DNA from 2 places in the Mesorhizobium sp. ESP6-5 genome. Region 1 is predicted to be linked to the other one. Evidence: predicted binding sites of a transcription regulator. Region 1 holds the regulator's gene; the other holds the start of a gene.
What was found. The regulator LexA, encoded in region 1, represses DNA repair genes until DNA is damaged. The targets are predictions, from matches to a motif close to TGTTCNNNNTGTGTTCNG.

Region 1 (7,755 bases):
CGGCGTTCAATTGCGGATGCTCGCCGAAATTGGCAATGCCGATACGGATCTGATCGGCCGCGGCACTGCCGGCACTGACCATCAATGCGCCTGCCAGGGCCAAGCCCGACAACCAAGCGGATTTCGACTTCAACATCATTTCCTCCCAGATTTGATCAGGGCCGCTTGGAAACGCGGCTACTACGGCGATCATGGTGAGTCCGCTGGTCTGTGTCAAACATTATATATAATTGTTGCTGTGACGCACTATCATATATACTTTTCGCCAGACGACGGATTGATCACCATGCTGAATGAAACGAGTTCCACAAAAACGGAAGCCGCCTATCAGCTGTTGCGGCGCGACATCCTGACCACGCGCCTCATGCCCGGCGCCCCGCTCAAACTGAGTGCGCTGCGCGGCACCTATGGCGTCGGCTGGACACCGTTGCGCGAAGCCCTGTCGCGGCTCGAGGCCGAACGCCTGGTCACCGCGATCAGCAATCGTGGTTTTGCCGTGGCTCCGGTGTCGCGGGCCGAGCTGGAGGATCTGGCACGCGCCAGGATGGTGATCGAGATACCCCTGTTCCTCGAATCGATGGAAAAAGGCGGCAGGGAGTGGGAGGATGCCGTGGTCACCGCCCACTACCGGCTCTCGCGTTGCAAGACGGCGGTCGACGATCCCTCGGACGCGGCCGTCGACAGATGGGACGAGAACCACGAGGCTTTCCATGCGGCGCTGCTGAGCGCCGCCACATGCGACTGGCTGTTGCGGTTCCGCTCGACGATCTCGGATCAGCTGCGCCGGCATCATCGCTTTCTTGGTCTGGCGCCGACACTGCGGGCCGCGGCCGGCCTCAAGGATGGCTATGAAGAGGCAATCGAAGCGCTACGCGAAGCGATTGCGATCGAACACCATACCGCGATCATGGAAGCGGCGCTCGACCGTGACGTCGAGCGGGCCAAGGCGCTGATGACGGCGCATATCGGCTACACACTGCACGTCTATGTCCACAGCGAAGACAGCGGCGCTACCAGATACGCCGCTCGCGCCGGCAGCTTGAAGGCGGGTTCGGGATAACTTCAGCGCTTCCGCGACGCCTATTCGAACGCGCTGGCCGGAGTGCGCCGAACGCCCCGATCCATGGCCGCCCGAAGCTACCAATCGTTGGCATTTTGGTTTCGTTTCGTTCCGCGAATAATGGCTCCGCGAATTATACGTCCCTCCGAGGAGAAGCCTTCCAACTAACTGATGCCAAAGCCTCGTCGGCGGATGGGCCACAGGCCATTAACCAAAACGATTTCAATGCGCCTGCCGACGGCGGAAAGGACTGGTTGCCGCCCGCCGTCGCGGGCAAAAAACTTCAGACCCCTTAACAAATTCATTAAACTTTAAACGGTTGCAGAACACAACTGGAACAGATAGTGTTTGTTCTGGGTTTGTTTTTTCGATTCTGGTTCAACCTTTCGTTCAATGTCTTGGGGGCCGCCATGCTGACACGCAAGCAACATGAACTGCTGATGTTCATCCACGAACGGCTCAAGGAAAGCGGGATACCGCCTTCCTTCGACGAGATGAAGGAAGCACTCGATCTTGCCTCCAAGTCGGGGATCCATCGCCTGATCACGGCCCTGGAGGAGCGCGGCTTCATTCGCCGGCTACCCAATCGGGCGCGCGCGCTGGAAGTGCTGCGGCTGCCGGACTCGATCGCGCCGGGCCTCAATGCGGCAAAGAAGTTCTCGCCAAGCGTCATCCAAGGCAGCCTTGGCCAAGGCAGTCTCGGACGCCAGATCAGGCCGGCCGCTGCGCCTTCGCGCCTGCCCGCGGCCGGCAACGACGACGACGCGGTTTCAGCCGTGTCCATCCCGGTCATGGGCCGTATCGCCGCCGGTGTGCCGATCGATGCCATCCAGCATCAGACGCATTCGATCTCGGTGCCGCCGGACATGATCATGGGCGGCGAGCACTATGCGTTGGAGGTCAAGGGCGACTCGATGATCGAGGCTGGTATCTTCGATGGAGACACGGTCATTATCCGCAATGCCGACACGGCAAGCCCGGGCGAAATTATCGTGGCACTGGTCGACGAAGAGGAAGCGACACTGAAGCGGTTCCGCCGCAAAGGCGCTTCGATCGCGCTCGAGGCCGCCAATCCAGCCTACGAAACGCGCATTTTCGGGCCGGACAGGGTCAAGGTACAAGGCAAGCTGGTCGGGTTGATCAGGCGCTACTGAACCGGCTTGTCATCGGGCTTGTCGGGTTTTTTGTACGGCGGCAGCCCCCTCGCCTCGCGTGAGAATTTTCGCTGTTCGTGCCAGGGCCGATATGGTCCGTCGACGGCAAATGCGATCGCGGCCCGGGTCGTGGCCGACTGGGGATTGAAGAAGACGGCAGCGCTTCCCTTGCGGGCGAGCTGCCGTTTGGTGACGACGAGAACCAGTGGATTGTGGCAGGCGTCATAGGCGGTTGCGTCATTGACGATGATCAGGTCGGCGAAAGCGCAGGCTTTCCAGGTGGTCTTGCGGTCCTCGACATAGGCAATGATCGCGCCGGAAGGGTGCCTGGCAAGGCACAGGCCTTCGCGGCAGTAGAAGGGCGATCCCGGCGGCAGGTCGGTGGGACTGGCAACATCGAATTGCCTGTCTGTCGTGTCGAACATTTCCGGTTTGACGATTGTTTCGGAGATCAGGGCGCGCTTCCAGTTGTCGGTTGCGAATTCGTTCGGACGTTCCCGGTTGACGGCCAGTTCGCCATTGCCGATCGGCAGCGCGACCAGCCGCGCATCTTCCGAGATCAGCACATCGGGCGCGCGTGTGTGCGACACAGTCAACAGGCCGGCGAGCGCGAATGGCAGCGCCGCGAGCCGCAGCCATGTCGTCGCCATCGTCGCGATAACCAGCGCGACGGTGACCAGCAGCACGGATTGCTGCGAAATCAGCCCGACTCCATCGACCGGAGAGCGCTCCGATATCCACGCCGACACGGCGATCATTGCTGTCAGGCCCTTGCCCATGAGGTAGAGAGCCGGCCAATCCAATCCGAATGGCATCAACAGCGCGCTGGCGACGGCCAGGAACATCACGACCGACACGATAGGCATCACGGCCAGATTGGCGAACAGGCTGAGCGGCGATACCCGCTGGAAATGCCAGATGGCAAACAGTGCCGTGGCGCTGCCGGCGATAATGGACGTCATGGCCAGTCCACCTGTCGCCAGCAGGAATTTTCGCGTCAGGAACCCGGGCAGCGATCGCTTTGGCGGCGGTGGCCGCGTCTTTCCCGCACGGTGATCGGCCCAGCCGGCATAAGCGCCAACCAGGGCCGCGGTCGCGGCGAACGACATCTGAAAGCTCGGGCCGACGACCTCGTGAGGCGAGACCAGGATGACGGCGATCGCCGAGATCCCCAGATTGCGCATGGTCAGCGCAGCGCGATCGAAGAAGACGGCAATCAGCATCACCGCCAGCATGATGAAGCTGCGTTCGGCGGCAACGACGACACCGGAAATGATGAGATAGGCCGCGATCGAGAACAGTGCGGCGGCGGCCGCGTATTTCTTCACCGGCCGGCGCGCGGAAAAGTCTGGAAACAGCGCGAAGGCACCACGCAGCAGACCCATGATGGTGCCGGCCACAAGCGCCATATGCAGTCCCGAAATAGAGATGATGTGATAGATGCCGGTACGCCGCATCGCTTCATTGATTTCATCGGGTATGCCGGCGCGCACGCCGACGATCAGCGCCGCCGCGATCTCGCCTTCAGCGCCGCCGACGCTGCCCCTGATGTGGTCGGCGATGGCTTCGCGGGCATTTTCGATGCCTGAAAAAAGGCGAGCCGATAGCGGCATCTCACCGTCGTCGGCGGAAACAACCGTTGGATTGCCGAGAAAGAAGCCGCTGCCGCCGATGCCGGCGAAATAGCTGTCAAAAGAGAAGTCGTAGCTGTCCGGCCGCACCGGGCCGGTCGGCGGCAACAGTTTGGCGTAGCCTGTGATGAGCGAGCCGGCGGTCATTCCCGGCGGTATCTTGCGTGCGGAAAGCCGGACCCTTTCCGGCGCATAGCGCAGTTTCGGCCGGGCGGTCGAAATCACGTCCATGGTCAGCCGGATGCGGCCGCTCTCCATCTCCTCGATCGAGACCACGCGGCCGGTCAGTTGCGTGGAGATTTCCGAACCCAGCATCCGGGTTCCGGCTCGCCATGTTTCGACCTTCGCCGCGAGTAGGCCCAGCGCGCACAACAGCACTGCCATGAAACACAGATGGGTTTTCGACCAGGAGCGCGAGACGAAGGCACAGACCGCCATCAGCACCACGACCGCGACGGGTTTTGCAAAGTCGGGCTCGGATGCCAGCGAGAAATAGGCGATCGCCCCAACGGCCAGACAGACCGGCACCAGCAGGAACGCGATGCCCCGGTCGAGTTCGAGCTCCGCCGCCTTGGCCACGCCATGGCGCACGCGAGGCAAGGATACCAGGCCGACTTGCCGGCGCACGCGCGCGATCCTGCCCGCGGCAGGAGCCGGCGCCGGCTCCTGCCCACCTGCCTGCAGCGACCTGGTTTCGGGTGTAGCCACGAGCGGAGATGGCAGTGGGATCGTCGCAGGCGCCGCAAACAGGGATCGCTCGCTGACGCCGATAGCGGCATCCTCGCCCCGATCCGAGCCCCGGCCTCGTCCAGTCATCGGGTCTGCCCCTTGCACCCTCGACGTCCTATGCTACATGAACGCGCAACGCGCGAAAGTCCGCACGCTCTGCACCCAGCTTCAGACGTTTTCCGAGAGTTCCATGCCCGACAAGGTCATCACCCGTTTTGCCCCCTCGCCGACCGGCTATCTGCACATCGGCGGCGCGCGCACGGCGCTCTTCAACTGGCTCTATGCGAAGCATACCGGCGGCACGATGCTGCTGCGCATCGAGGACACCGATCGCGAGCGTTCGACCGATGCGGCCACATCGGCCATTCTCGATGGCCTGACCTGGCTTGGCCTTTCGTGGGACGGTGACGCGGTCTCCCAATTCGAGCGCGCGCCGCGCCATCGCGAGGTGGCCGAGGAGCTGGTGCGCCTGGGCAAGGCCTATTACAGCTACGAGACTTCAGCCGAGCTCGAGGCAATGCGCGAAGCTGCACGCGCCAAGGGCCTACCGCCACGCTATAACGGCCATTGGCGTGACCGCGACCCGTCGGAGGCGCCGTCCGGCGTCAGGGGCGCCATCCGCATCAAGGCACCGGCCGAGGGCGAGACGGTGGTGCAGGACCGGGTCCAGGGAGACGTGCGCTTCCCCAACAAGGATCTCGACGACTTCATCATCCTGCGTTCGGACGGCAACCCGACCTACATGCATGCCGTCGTCGTCGACGATCACGACATGGGCGTCACCCACATCATCCGTGGCGACGATCACCTGACCAACGCCGCCCGCCAGACCGTGATCTACAACGCCATGGGCTGGGACGTGCCGTCGATGTCGCATATCCCGCTGATCCACGGCGCCGACGGCGCCAAGCTGTCGAAGCGCCACGGCGCGCTCGGCGTCGAAGCCTATCGCGCCATGGGCTATCTGCCGGAGGCGCTGCTCAATTATCTTGCGCGGCTCGGCTGGAGCCATGGCGACGACGAGATCATGTCGATCGAGGACATGGTCTCGTGGTTCGACATTGGCGACGTCAACAAGGGCGCGGCGCGCTTCGATTTCGCCAAGCTGGAAGCGATCAACGGCGCGCATATGCGACGTATGGCCGACACCGAGCTGTTCGATATCTTTATCGCCACCTTGCCCTATCTGGAGGGCGGCCCGGCGATGGCGGCGCGGCTCAACGAGAAGAACAAGGCGCAGCTGCTGGCAGCACTTCCGGGCCTGAAGGAGCGCGCCAAGACGCTGGTCGAGCTTGTCGACGGCGCCGCCTTCCTGTTTGCCGCGCGGCCGCTGCCGATCGACGACAAGGCGGCACTCCTGCTCAATGACGACGCGCGCAAGATCCTGCGTGGCGCTCACGAAGCTTTGAAGTCGCTGTCAGGCGACTGGACGGCGGCCACGGCCGAGGCCGCGATCCGCGACTTTGCGCTGGCTGGCGGGCACAAGCTTGGCGCCGTGGCCCAGCCGTTGCGGGCTGCGTTGACCGGCAAGAGCACGTCACCGGGCGTATTCGACGTGCTTGCCGTTCTGGGGCGTGAGGAAAGCCTGGCGCGCGTAGCGGATCAAATCGATTAGGAGCAAACTGGCCCAAGAAGATTGGCATTGAAAGGCGGGTTTCGCAGTGCAACATTAGGCCTTGGCCCAATCTGGCACGCACCTCCTAGAATGCGGTGGCGAATACGCGCATTGCGGTGATTTCGACGTGTCGCTCTGCGGAATTTGCCTTTGCCGGCATGAGGAAACAAGAAGGAGTTTGCAATGACCGAAGCTGCGAAAAAACTGGATGTGGGCGGCCAAGAGGCCACGGCAACGCTGGAATTCGCCGGCAAGACTCACGAATTCAAGGTGCGAAGCGGCTCGGTCGGACCTGACGTCATCGACATCGCCTCGCTCTACAGCACCACCGGCGCCTTCACCTATGACCCCGGCTTTACCTCGACGGCAAGCTGCGAGTCGGAAATCACCTTCATCGATGGCGACGCCGGCATCCTCCTGCATCGGGGCTATCCGATCGACCAGCTGGCCGAACATGGCGACTTCCTCGAAGTCTGCTACCTCCTGCTCTACGGCGAATTGCCGACCAAGGCGCAGAAGGACGATTTCGACTACCGCGTAACGCGCCACACAATGGTGCACGAGCAGATGTCGCGCTTTTTCACCGGCTTCCGCCGCGACGCGCACCCGATGGCGGTGATGTGCGGCGTGGTTGGCGCGCTGTCGGCCTTCTATCATGACTCGACCGACATCTCCGACCCGTACCAGCGCATGGTTGCCTCCATGCGCCTGATCGCCAAAATGCCGACGATCGCGGCCATGGCCTACAAGTACCACATCGGCCAGCCCTTTATTTATCCGAAGAACGATCTCGGTTTCGCGGCAAACTTCCTGCACATGTGCTTTGCCGTGCCGTGCGAGGAGTACAAGATCAACCCGGTGCTGGCGCGCGCCATGGAGCGTATCTTCATCCTGCATGCCGATCATGAGCAGAACGCTTCGACCTCGACCGTTCGCCTCGCCGGTTCCTCGGGCGCCAACCCGTTCGCCTGCATCGCCGCCGGGATTGCTTGCCTGTGGGGCCCGGCCCATGGCGGCGCCAACGAAGCGGCGCTCAACATGCTGGGCGAGATCGGGCATGTCGATCACATCCCGGAATTCATCGCCCGCGCCAAGGACAAGAACGATCCGTTCCGCCTGATGGGCTTTGGCCACCGCGTCTACAAGAACTACGATCCGCGTGCCAAGATCATGCAGAAGACGGCGCATGAGGTTCTGGGCGAACTCGGCATCAAGGACGATCCGCTGCTCGACATCGCGATGGAACTGGAAAAGATCGCGCTGACCGATCCCTATTTCATCGAGAAGAAACTCTACCCGAACGTCGACTTCTATTCCGGCATCACGCTGAAGGCGCTGGGCTTCCCCACCACCATGTTCACCGTGCTGTTCGCGGTTGCCCGCACGGTCGGCTGGATCGCCCAGTGGAAGGAAATGATCGAGGATCCACGCCAGAAGATCGGCCGTCCGCGCCAGCTCTACACCGGCGCGCCGGAGCGCGACTACGTGCCGATCGCCAAGCGCTGAGACGAGTGAGTAGAGTGAGTAGTGAGTAGTGAGTAGTGAGTAGTGACTAGTGAGTAGTCA
Region 2 (7,755 bases), on a different contig from region 1:
CTCTCCACCCCTTGCAGGATGGACGCCATGCGCTCCAGGCCCATGCCGGTGTCGATCGACGGGCGCGGCAGGTCGACGCGCTCCTCTTTCGTCACCTGCTCATACTGCATGAACACCAGGTTCCAGAATTCGAGGAAGCGATCGCCGTCTTCCTCGGGACTGCCGGGAGGTCCACCCCAGATGTGCTCGCCACGATCGATGAAGATTTCCGAGCATGGTCCGCAAGGACCGGTGTCGCCCATCGCCCAGAAATTGTCCGAGGTCGGGATGCGGATGATGCGACCGTCGGAGAAACCGGCGATCTTCTTCCAGAAGCCAGCCGCCTCGTCGTCTGTGTGATAGACAGTGACCAGCAGCTTGTCCTTCTTCAGCCCGAACTCCCTGATGATGAGATTCCAGGCAAGCTCGATGGCGCGCTCCTTGAAATAGTCACCGAAGGAGAAATTGCCGAGCATCTCGAAAAAGGTCAGGTGGCGCGCGGTATAGCCGACATTGTCGAGATCGTTGTGCTTGCCGCCGGCGCGGACGCTTTTCTGGGCTGTGGTGGCGCGCGAATAGGGCCGCTTCTCCAAACCGGTGAAGACATTCTTGAACTGCACCATGCCGGCATTGGTGAACATCAATGTCGGATCGTTGCGCGGCACGAGCGGGCTCGAGGCCACGACCTCGTGGCCTTCCTTGCGGAAATAGTCGAGAAAGGTCGACCGGATCTCGTTGACGCCACTCATGGATACTGCCTTTTCAAGAGAGCCGCCGGCCGGACCGGCGGGAGATGGCTCTATATTTTCTAGAAGATGGAGCTGGCCTTTTAGCCGTAGCTCTTGACCCTGTCCAGAAACACGGAATTGGGCCAATTCGCGCTTTGCACCGGCACTTGCGGGGCCGCCCAAACGAAAACCGCCGGCGCGAAGGCCGGCGGTTTGGAACGCGGTACTACAGAACTCTGTTACTTAAGCATTGACTAATAGTCTGGATTTATGGCCAAATTCTGACCGTTGCCTACATCGCGCCGGCTTCGTCCTCAAAACCGTCTTCGCCATTGCCCTCGGAGCCACCATTTTCGAGGAACTTTTCGGCGATCAATCCGGCATTCTGCCTGAGCGCTAGCTCGATCTCGCGCGCGGTATCGGGATTGTCGCGCAGGAACAGTTTCGCATTCTCGCGGCCCTGGCCGAGACGCTGCGAATTATAGGAGAACCAGGCGCCCGATTTCTCGACCACGCCGGCCTTGACGCCGAGGTCGACCAGTTCGCCGGTCTTGGAGACGCCCTCGCCATACATGATGTCGAACTCGACCACCTTGAAGGGCGGCGCCAACTTGTTCTTGACCACCTTGACGCGGGTTTGGTTGCCGACGACCTCGTCACGATCCTTGACCGAGCCGATACGGCGGATGTCGAGGCGAACCGAAGCGTAGAATTTCAGCGCGTTGCCGCCGGTCGTGGTTTCGGGCGAACCGAACATGACGCCGATCTTCATGCGGATCTGGTTGATGAAGATGACCATGGTGTTGGAGCGCGAGATCGACGCGGTCAGCTTGCGCAGCGCCTGGCTCATCAGGCGGGCCTGCAGACCCGGCAGCGAATCGCCCATCTCGCCCTCGATCTCGGCACGCGGCGTCAGCGCCGCCACCGAATCGACCACCAGCACGTCGATGGCGCCGGAACGCACCAGCGTGTCGCAAATCTCGAGCGCCTGCTCGCCGGTGTCGGGCTGCGAGATCAGCAGGTTTTCAAGATCGACGCCGAGCTTGCGGGCGTAGACCGGATCGAGCGCGTGTTCGGCATCGACGAAGGCGCAGATGCCGCCCTTCTTCTGGGCTTCAGCCACGGTGTGCAGGGCCAGGGTCGTCTTACCGGAGCTTTCCGGCCCATAGATCTCGATGATACGGCCGCGCGGCAAGCCACCGACGCCGAGCGCGATGTCGAGGCCGAGCGAGCCGGTCGGCACCGTTTCGATCTCGACGACCTGCTCGTTGGCGCCGAGCCGCATGATCGAGCCCTTGCCGAAAGCCCGCTCGATTTGCGACAGCGCCGCATCCAGAGCCTTTGATTTGTCCACTGCCTTATCCTCTACCAGCCGCAAAGAATTCTGAGCCATGATACATCACCCCTTGGTCGTCAATGAAGGCCGGACAATCCGTAATCCCTGCCATTTTGTACCTTTTTTGTTCTCATTTGGCAAGGGGTGACAACCAACTGAAAAACAAAGGATATCGCGGTTTGTTCTTTTTTTGTCTCGCAAACCCGGGCACGAACGGGCTCCGCATTGGGCCAGACGGCTCGATCGTAGCGCCCGACCGAATCGCCGACCAGCATGCGAAGCTCTGTCGCGCACTCTAGCGCTTGTGCGGCCGCAACAACAAAGGTCATATCGCCACCATGGTGGAATCCCCGAAGATCCTGGCCGTGGGCGGCGCCCATATCGACCGGCGTGGCCAGGTGTACGGTCCCTATGTGCCGGCAGCCTCCAATCCTGGCACGATGCGCGAGGATGTCGGCGGGGGCGTCTTCAATGCGTTGCGCAGCATGGTGCGGCGCGGCGTGTCGGCCTCCCTGGTGTCGATGCGGGGCGGCGATGCGTCGGCCGATACGGTTTCACGGGCCATCGCCGAGGCAGGCATCGCCGATCTTTCGGCGGTGTTCCTCGACCGTACCACGCCGAGCTACACGGCATTGATCGATCGCGAGGGCGAATTGATCGTCGGCTTTGCCGACATGGCACTGTACGACCTGGCTTTTCCCAAGCAGATCAGGCGTTCCAAGATACGCCAGGAGGTGGCCGCCGCCGATGCCATCCTGTGCGACGCCAATTTGCCGTCGGCCGCCCTGGAGCGGCTGCTGTCGCTCGCCGCCGGCAAACCGGTTTTCGCCATCGCGATTTCGCCGGCGAAGGTAACGCGGCTGATACCGGTTCTCGGCGGGCTGGCCCAGCTCTTCATGAACCGGCGAGAGGCCGTCGTGCTGGCCGGTGTCAATGCAGCGGCCGCCGAGCGGGAAATGGTCGACGGGTTGCGGTGCAGCGGCCTTGCCAGCGGCGTGGTCACGGCCGGCAGCGGCCCTGTGCTGGGTTTCGACGAGACAGGCGCCTTTTCGATCCTGCCGCCTGCCCCCAGAAAAGTCGCCGATGTCACCGGCGCCGGCGACGCGCTGGCAGGTGCGACGGTCGCAGCACTGCTGCGGGGCCAGCCGCTGCGCCACGCCGTGCGCGAGGGCGTCGCCGCGGCAACGCTGGCCATCGAAAGCGCCGACGCGGTGCCCGAATTCACCGCGGCGAGCTTCGCGGAAGCGCTGGCCCTTGTGCCGGATGCCAGGGAAGTGGCATGAGACCCGGCAAGTTCATAACGCGCGGTGAAGCTACGCTTTCCTGATGGATGCGCCGCACTCCGGATTGGAGATCAGAGATGACGCCAGAGATCGCCCGCCCCTTCATCGATATCCACGCACCGGTGGCGCAGGCCCTGGCCGCCGGGCGCCCGGTGGTGGCGCTCGAAAGCACCATCATCACCCATGGCATGCCCTATCCCGACAATGGCGCCATGGCGGCCAACGTCGAAAAGATCATCGCTGACGGCGGCGCCGTGCCGGCAACCATCGCGGTGGTCAACGGCCGCATCAAGATCGGGCTTTCGGACGGCGAACGCGAATCGCTGGCGATGACCGGTGACGCCATGAAGCTGTCGCGCGCCGATCTCGCCTTCGCCGTCGCGCAGGGCCGCACCGGTGGCACCACGGTCGCCGCCACCATGATCGCGGCTGACATGGTCGGGATAAAGGTGTTCGCCACCGGCGGCATTGGCGGCGTGCACAAGGGGGCGGAAAAGAGCTTCGACATCTCGGCCGACCTCGATGAATTGGCGCGTACACCGGTGATCGTCGTCTCGGCCGGCGCCAAGGCGATCCTCGACATCGAAAAGACGCTGGAAGTGCTGGAGACGCGCGGCGTGCCCGTGGTCGGCCATGGCTGCGAGACGATGCCGGCCTTCTGGTCGCGGCAGTCACCGTTCCGAGCGCCCTTGACCTTGCACGGAGCGGAAGATATCGCGCATTTCTACCGGACACGCCTGGCTCTGGGCTTGGGCGGCGGCATGCTGATTGCCAATCCCGTGCCGGAGAACCAGGAAATCCCGGCCGAGGAGATGGCGGGCTACATCGAAGCCGCGCAAAAGGCGGCCGAGGGGCTCAACGTGACCGGCAAGGCCGTGACGCCGTTCCTGCTGGGAAAAATCCTGGAGTTGACCGGCGGCCGCAGCCTCAAGACCAACATCGCGCTGGTCGAGAACAATGCAAGGCTGGCGGCTGAGATCGCCAAGGCGCTGTAGGGACTGCCAAGAAAGTCCCCCTCACCCGGATTACCAAGACCGAATTGCAAAGAGCAATTCGGGGCAATCCGACCTCTCCCCGAGGGGAGAGGAACTTGCGGCCTCAACGCAAACCTCTTCTCCCCGCCGGGGAGAAGGCGGTCGCGAAGCGGCCGGATGAGGGGGTGGTCTCGCGCTGGCGGGAGCCTACTTCCCTGCCCGCCGCCCAGCTTCGTAGGCGCGTCGCGCCCACACCGTCATTTCGTCGGGATCGTCGAAAGCGCTGTCGGGAATGCTCCAATAGGGCATGGCGACAAGCTTGCCGTGGCGAGAGCCGGTGTAGGTCCATTGCCGGCAGCCCGCGGCTTCGAACTCCGATGCGCTCTGCGCGTCGGCTTTCAGCAGCAATTCGCCGCGCAGCACGATGGCGACGATGACGCCATCGAAATAGATGCCTTTGCCGCCGAATAATTTTCGGATGCTGACCGGACCGAGGCCCTCGAACAGTTCTGCGATGCGCTCATTGTCCATGCCGCGATCATGTCACCGGCATTTGCCCTTGTCATCGCCGCAACCAAAATCATGCTGACAGGTTGTGGCTATCCTGTCGGAGTTTTTGCCATGCCTGTGCTGCTCAAGGGGTCCTGTCGCTGCAACGCCGTGCGTTTCGAGGTGGAAAGCCACACGCCTGTGCCGTTCATGCTGTGCTACTGCTCGATCTGCCGCAAGCAGCAGGGCGGCGGCGGTTTCGCCATCAATCTCGGCGCCGCCTACGAGACGCTGAACATCAGAGGCAAGAGCAATCTCGGCGTCTATCGCGCCGAGATCGAGGATGACGAGCATCCCCACTGCGAGATATCGACCGGGGAGCGCAATTTTTGCCGCAAATGCGGGTCGGCGCTCTGGCTCTACGACCCAACCTGGCCGGAGCTGGTGCATCCCTTCGCCTCGGCGATCGACAGCGACCTGCCGAAACCACCCGAAAAAGTGCATCTGATGCTGAAATACAAGGCGAACTGGGTCGAGCCTGAGATCGGCAAGGGCGACAAGACGTTCGACGTCTATCCCGAGGAATCGATCGCGGACTGGCACAAGCGGACGGGTATGTGGGTGGAGTAGCTTTCTTCGCCCCGTCTACGGGGCGAAGGAAGATCAGGCCGAAGCGCGTGCCTCGGCCAGCGCCTTGAGATCGGCCGGCTTCAGTTCGACCGATTCGCCACAGCCGCAGGCCGAACTCTGGTTCGGGTTGTGGAAGGTGAAACCGGTGCGCAGCGTCGTCTGCTCGAAATCCATCTCGGTGCCGAACAGAAACAGGGCGGCTTCCGGCGCGACATAGACATGCGCGCCGTCGCGCTCGATATGGTCGTCCTTGGTGTTGGGCTCGGTCACCAGATCGACCGTGTATTCCATGCCGGCGCAGCCGCCCTTCTTGATGCCAAGGCGGATGCCATGCGCGTTTTCGCGCGTGGCGACGATCTCGCGCACCCGGTCGGCGGCCTTATCGGTCATCGTGATGACGGCAAAGCGTCCCATGTTTTTCCTTCTCCATTCCATGCAGGTTCAAGGCCTGCCGAATGATTCCTCACCTAAAATGGTGAAGTTTTACCACCGGCGCAAGTGTGCCAGGTGCGGCGCTAGTACCAGCCCACCGCCACCTGCGCCTCTTCGGACATGCGGTCGGGCGTCCAGGGCGGATCGAAAGTCATGTTGACCTCGACGCCGGAGACGCCCTCGACCGCGCCGACGGCATTTTCAACCCAGCCGGGCATTTCGCCGGCCACCGGGCAGCCAGGCGCGGTCAGCGTCATGTCGATCTTGACCGAGCGGTCGTCCTCGACGTCGATCTTGTAGACGAGGCCAAGCTCGTAGATATCGGCCGGGATTTCCGGATCGTAGACCGTCTTCAGCGCCGAGACGATATCGTCGGTCAGCCGCGCCAGTTCATCGGCGGGGATGGCCGAGGCGGAAACGACGCTGTTGCCGGAGTTTTCCGGCGTAGCTTCGGTGGTGGTGCTCACATCATCCATGGTCGTCACCCGAAAAAAATCGTCATCCGAAGAATTTGCGCGCTTTTTCAAGCGCCTCGGCCAAAGCGTCGACTTCTGCCCTGGTATTATACATGCCGAACGATGCCCTGCATGTGGAGGTTACGCCAAAGCGTTTCAACAGCGGCTGGGCGCAATGGGTGCCGGCACGGACCGCCACGCCTTGCCTGTCTATCACCATCGACACGTCATGGGCATGAATGCCTTGCAGCTCGAAGGAGATGATGGCGCCCTTGCCGGGCGCATCGCCGAAGATGCGCAGCGAGTTGATGGCGCGCAGGCGCTCGTGGGCGTAGGTCTTCAAGTCTTCCTCATGCGCGGCGATGCGCTCACGACCGACAGAGTCCATGTAGTCGAGCGCGGCGCCCAGTCCGATCGCCTGGACGATCGGCGGCGTGCCGGCCTCGAAGCGATGCGGCGGCTCGTTGTAGGTGACGATGTCTTCCGTCACCTCCTCGATCATCTCGCCGCCGCCCATGAACGGCCGCATGCCGGCGAGACTATCCTTCTTGCCGTAGAGCACGCCGATGCCCGAGGGGCCATAGACCTTGTGGCCGGTGAAGACGAAGAAATCGCAATCCAGATCCTGCACGTCGATCGGCATGTGCACCGCGCTCTGGCTGCCGTCGACAAGCACCGGAATTCCACGCGAATGCGCGATGCGCACGATCTCCTTGATCGGTGTCACCGTGCCCAGCGCGTTCGACATTTGCGTGATGGCCACGAGTTTAGTGCGATCGGTCAGCCGCTTTTCGAATTCCTCGATGTGGAAGACGCCGAGATCGTCGACCGGCACCCAGACCAGCTTGGCGCCCTGCCGCTCGCGGATGAAGTGCCAGGGCACGATGTTGGAGTGGTGCTCCATGATCGACAGCACGATCTCGTCGCCCTCGCCGATATTGGGCATGCCATAGCCATAGGCGACGGTGTTGATGGCCGACGTGGTGTTGGAGGTGAAGACGATGTTGTCGGTGCTTGGCGCATTGAGAAAGCGGCGCACCGTTTCCCGCGCCTTTTCGTAAGCGTCGGTTGCGGCATTGGAAAGGAAATGCAGGCCGCGATGGACGTTGGCGTATTCCTGGGAATAGGCGTGCTGGATCGTGTCCAGCACCACCCGCGGCTTCTGCGCCGAGGCGCCATTGTCGAGATAGACCAGCTTCTTGCCGTAGACTTCGCGCGACAGGATCGGGAAATCGCGGCGGATCGCCTCGACGTCGTAGAAATCTCCAATCTTGCCCGGTGCGTTCATCAGCTTCACCCGTGCGTCACAAACCACTCGTCGAGCTTCGCTTCCAGCGCCTCGACAATCGTCTCGTCGTCCAGTTCCTCGATCACCTCGGCGACGAAGGCTTTGACCAGCAGACCGCGTGCGCTCTTTTCGTCGACGCCGCGCGCCATCAGGTAGAACAG

Region 2: the regulator LexA is predicted to act here: its motif matches at 2,158-2,175, upstream of recA (recombinase RecA).

Annotation. Positions count from the first base shown of each region.
Region 1 is NZ_JAIUGR010000008.1:38,294-46,048, forward strand. Features, by position in the region: gene LB524_RS14700 (ABC transporter substrate-binding protein) at 1-136, opposite strand, end outside; gene LB524_RS14705 (GntR family transcriptional regulator) at 287-1,060, shown strand; gene lexA (transcriptional repressor LexA) at 1,471-2,214, shown strand; gene LB524_RS14715 (ComEC/Rec2 family competence protein) at 2,208-4,661, opposite strand; gene gltX (glutamate--tRNA ligase) at 4,765-6,189, shown strand; gene gltA (citrate synthase) at 6,373-7,695, shown strand.
Region 2 is NZ_JAIUGR010000021.1:9,082-16,836, forward strand. Features, by position in the region: gene alaS (alanine--tRNA ligase) at 1-728, opposite strand, end outside; gene recA (recombinase RecA) at 1,000-2,100, opposite strand; gene LB524_RS27225 (carbohydrate kinase family protein) at 2,382-3,326, shown strand; gene LB524_RS27230 (pseudouridine-5'-phosphate glycosidase) at 3,404-4,321, shown strand; gene LB524_RS27235 (TfoX/Sxy family protein) at 4,508-4,831, opposite strand; gene LB524_RS27240 (GFA family protein) at 4,922-5,419, shown strand; gene sufA (Fe-S cluster assembly scaffold SufA) at 5,453-5,833, opposite strand; gene LB524_RS27250 (SUF system Fe-S cluster assembly protein) at 5,935-6,327, opposite strand; gene LB524_RS27255 (cysteine desulfurase) at 6,350-7,594, opposite strand; gene sufD (Fe-S cluster assembly protein SufD) at 7,600-7,755, opposite strand, start outside.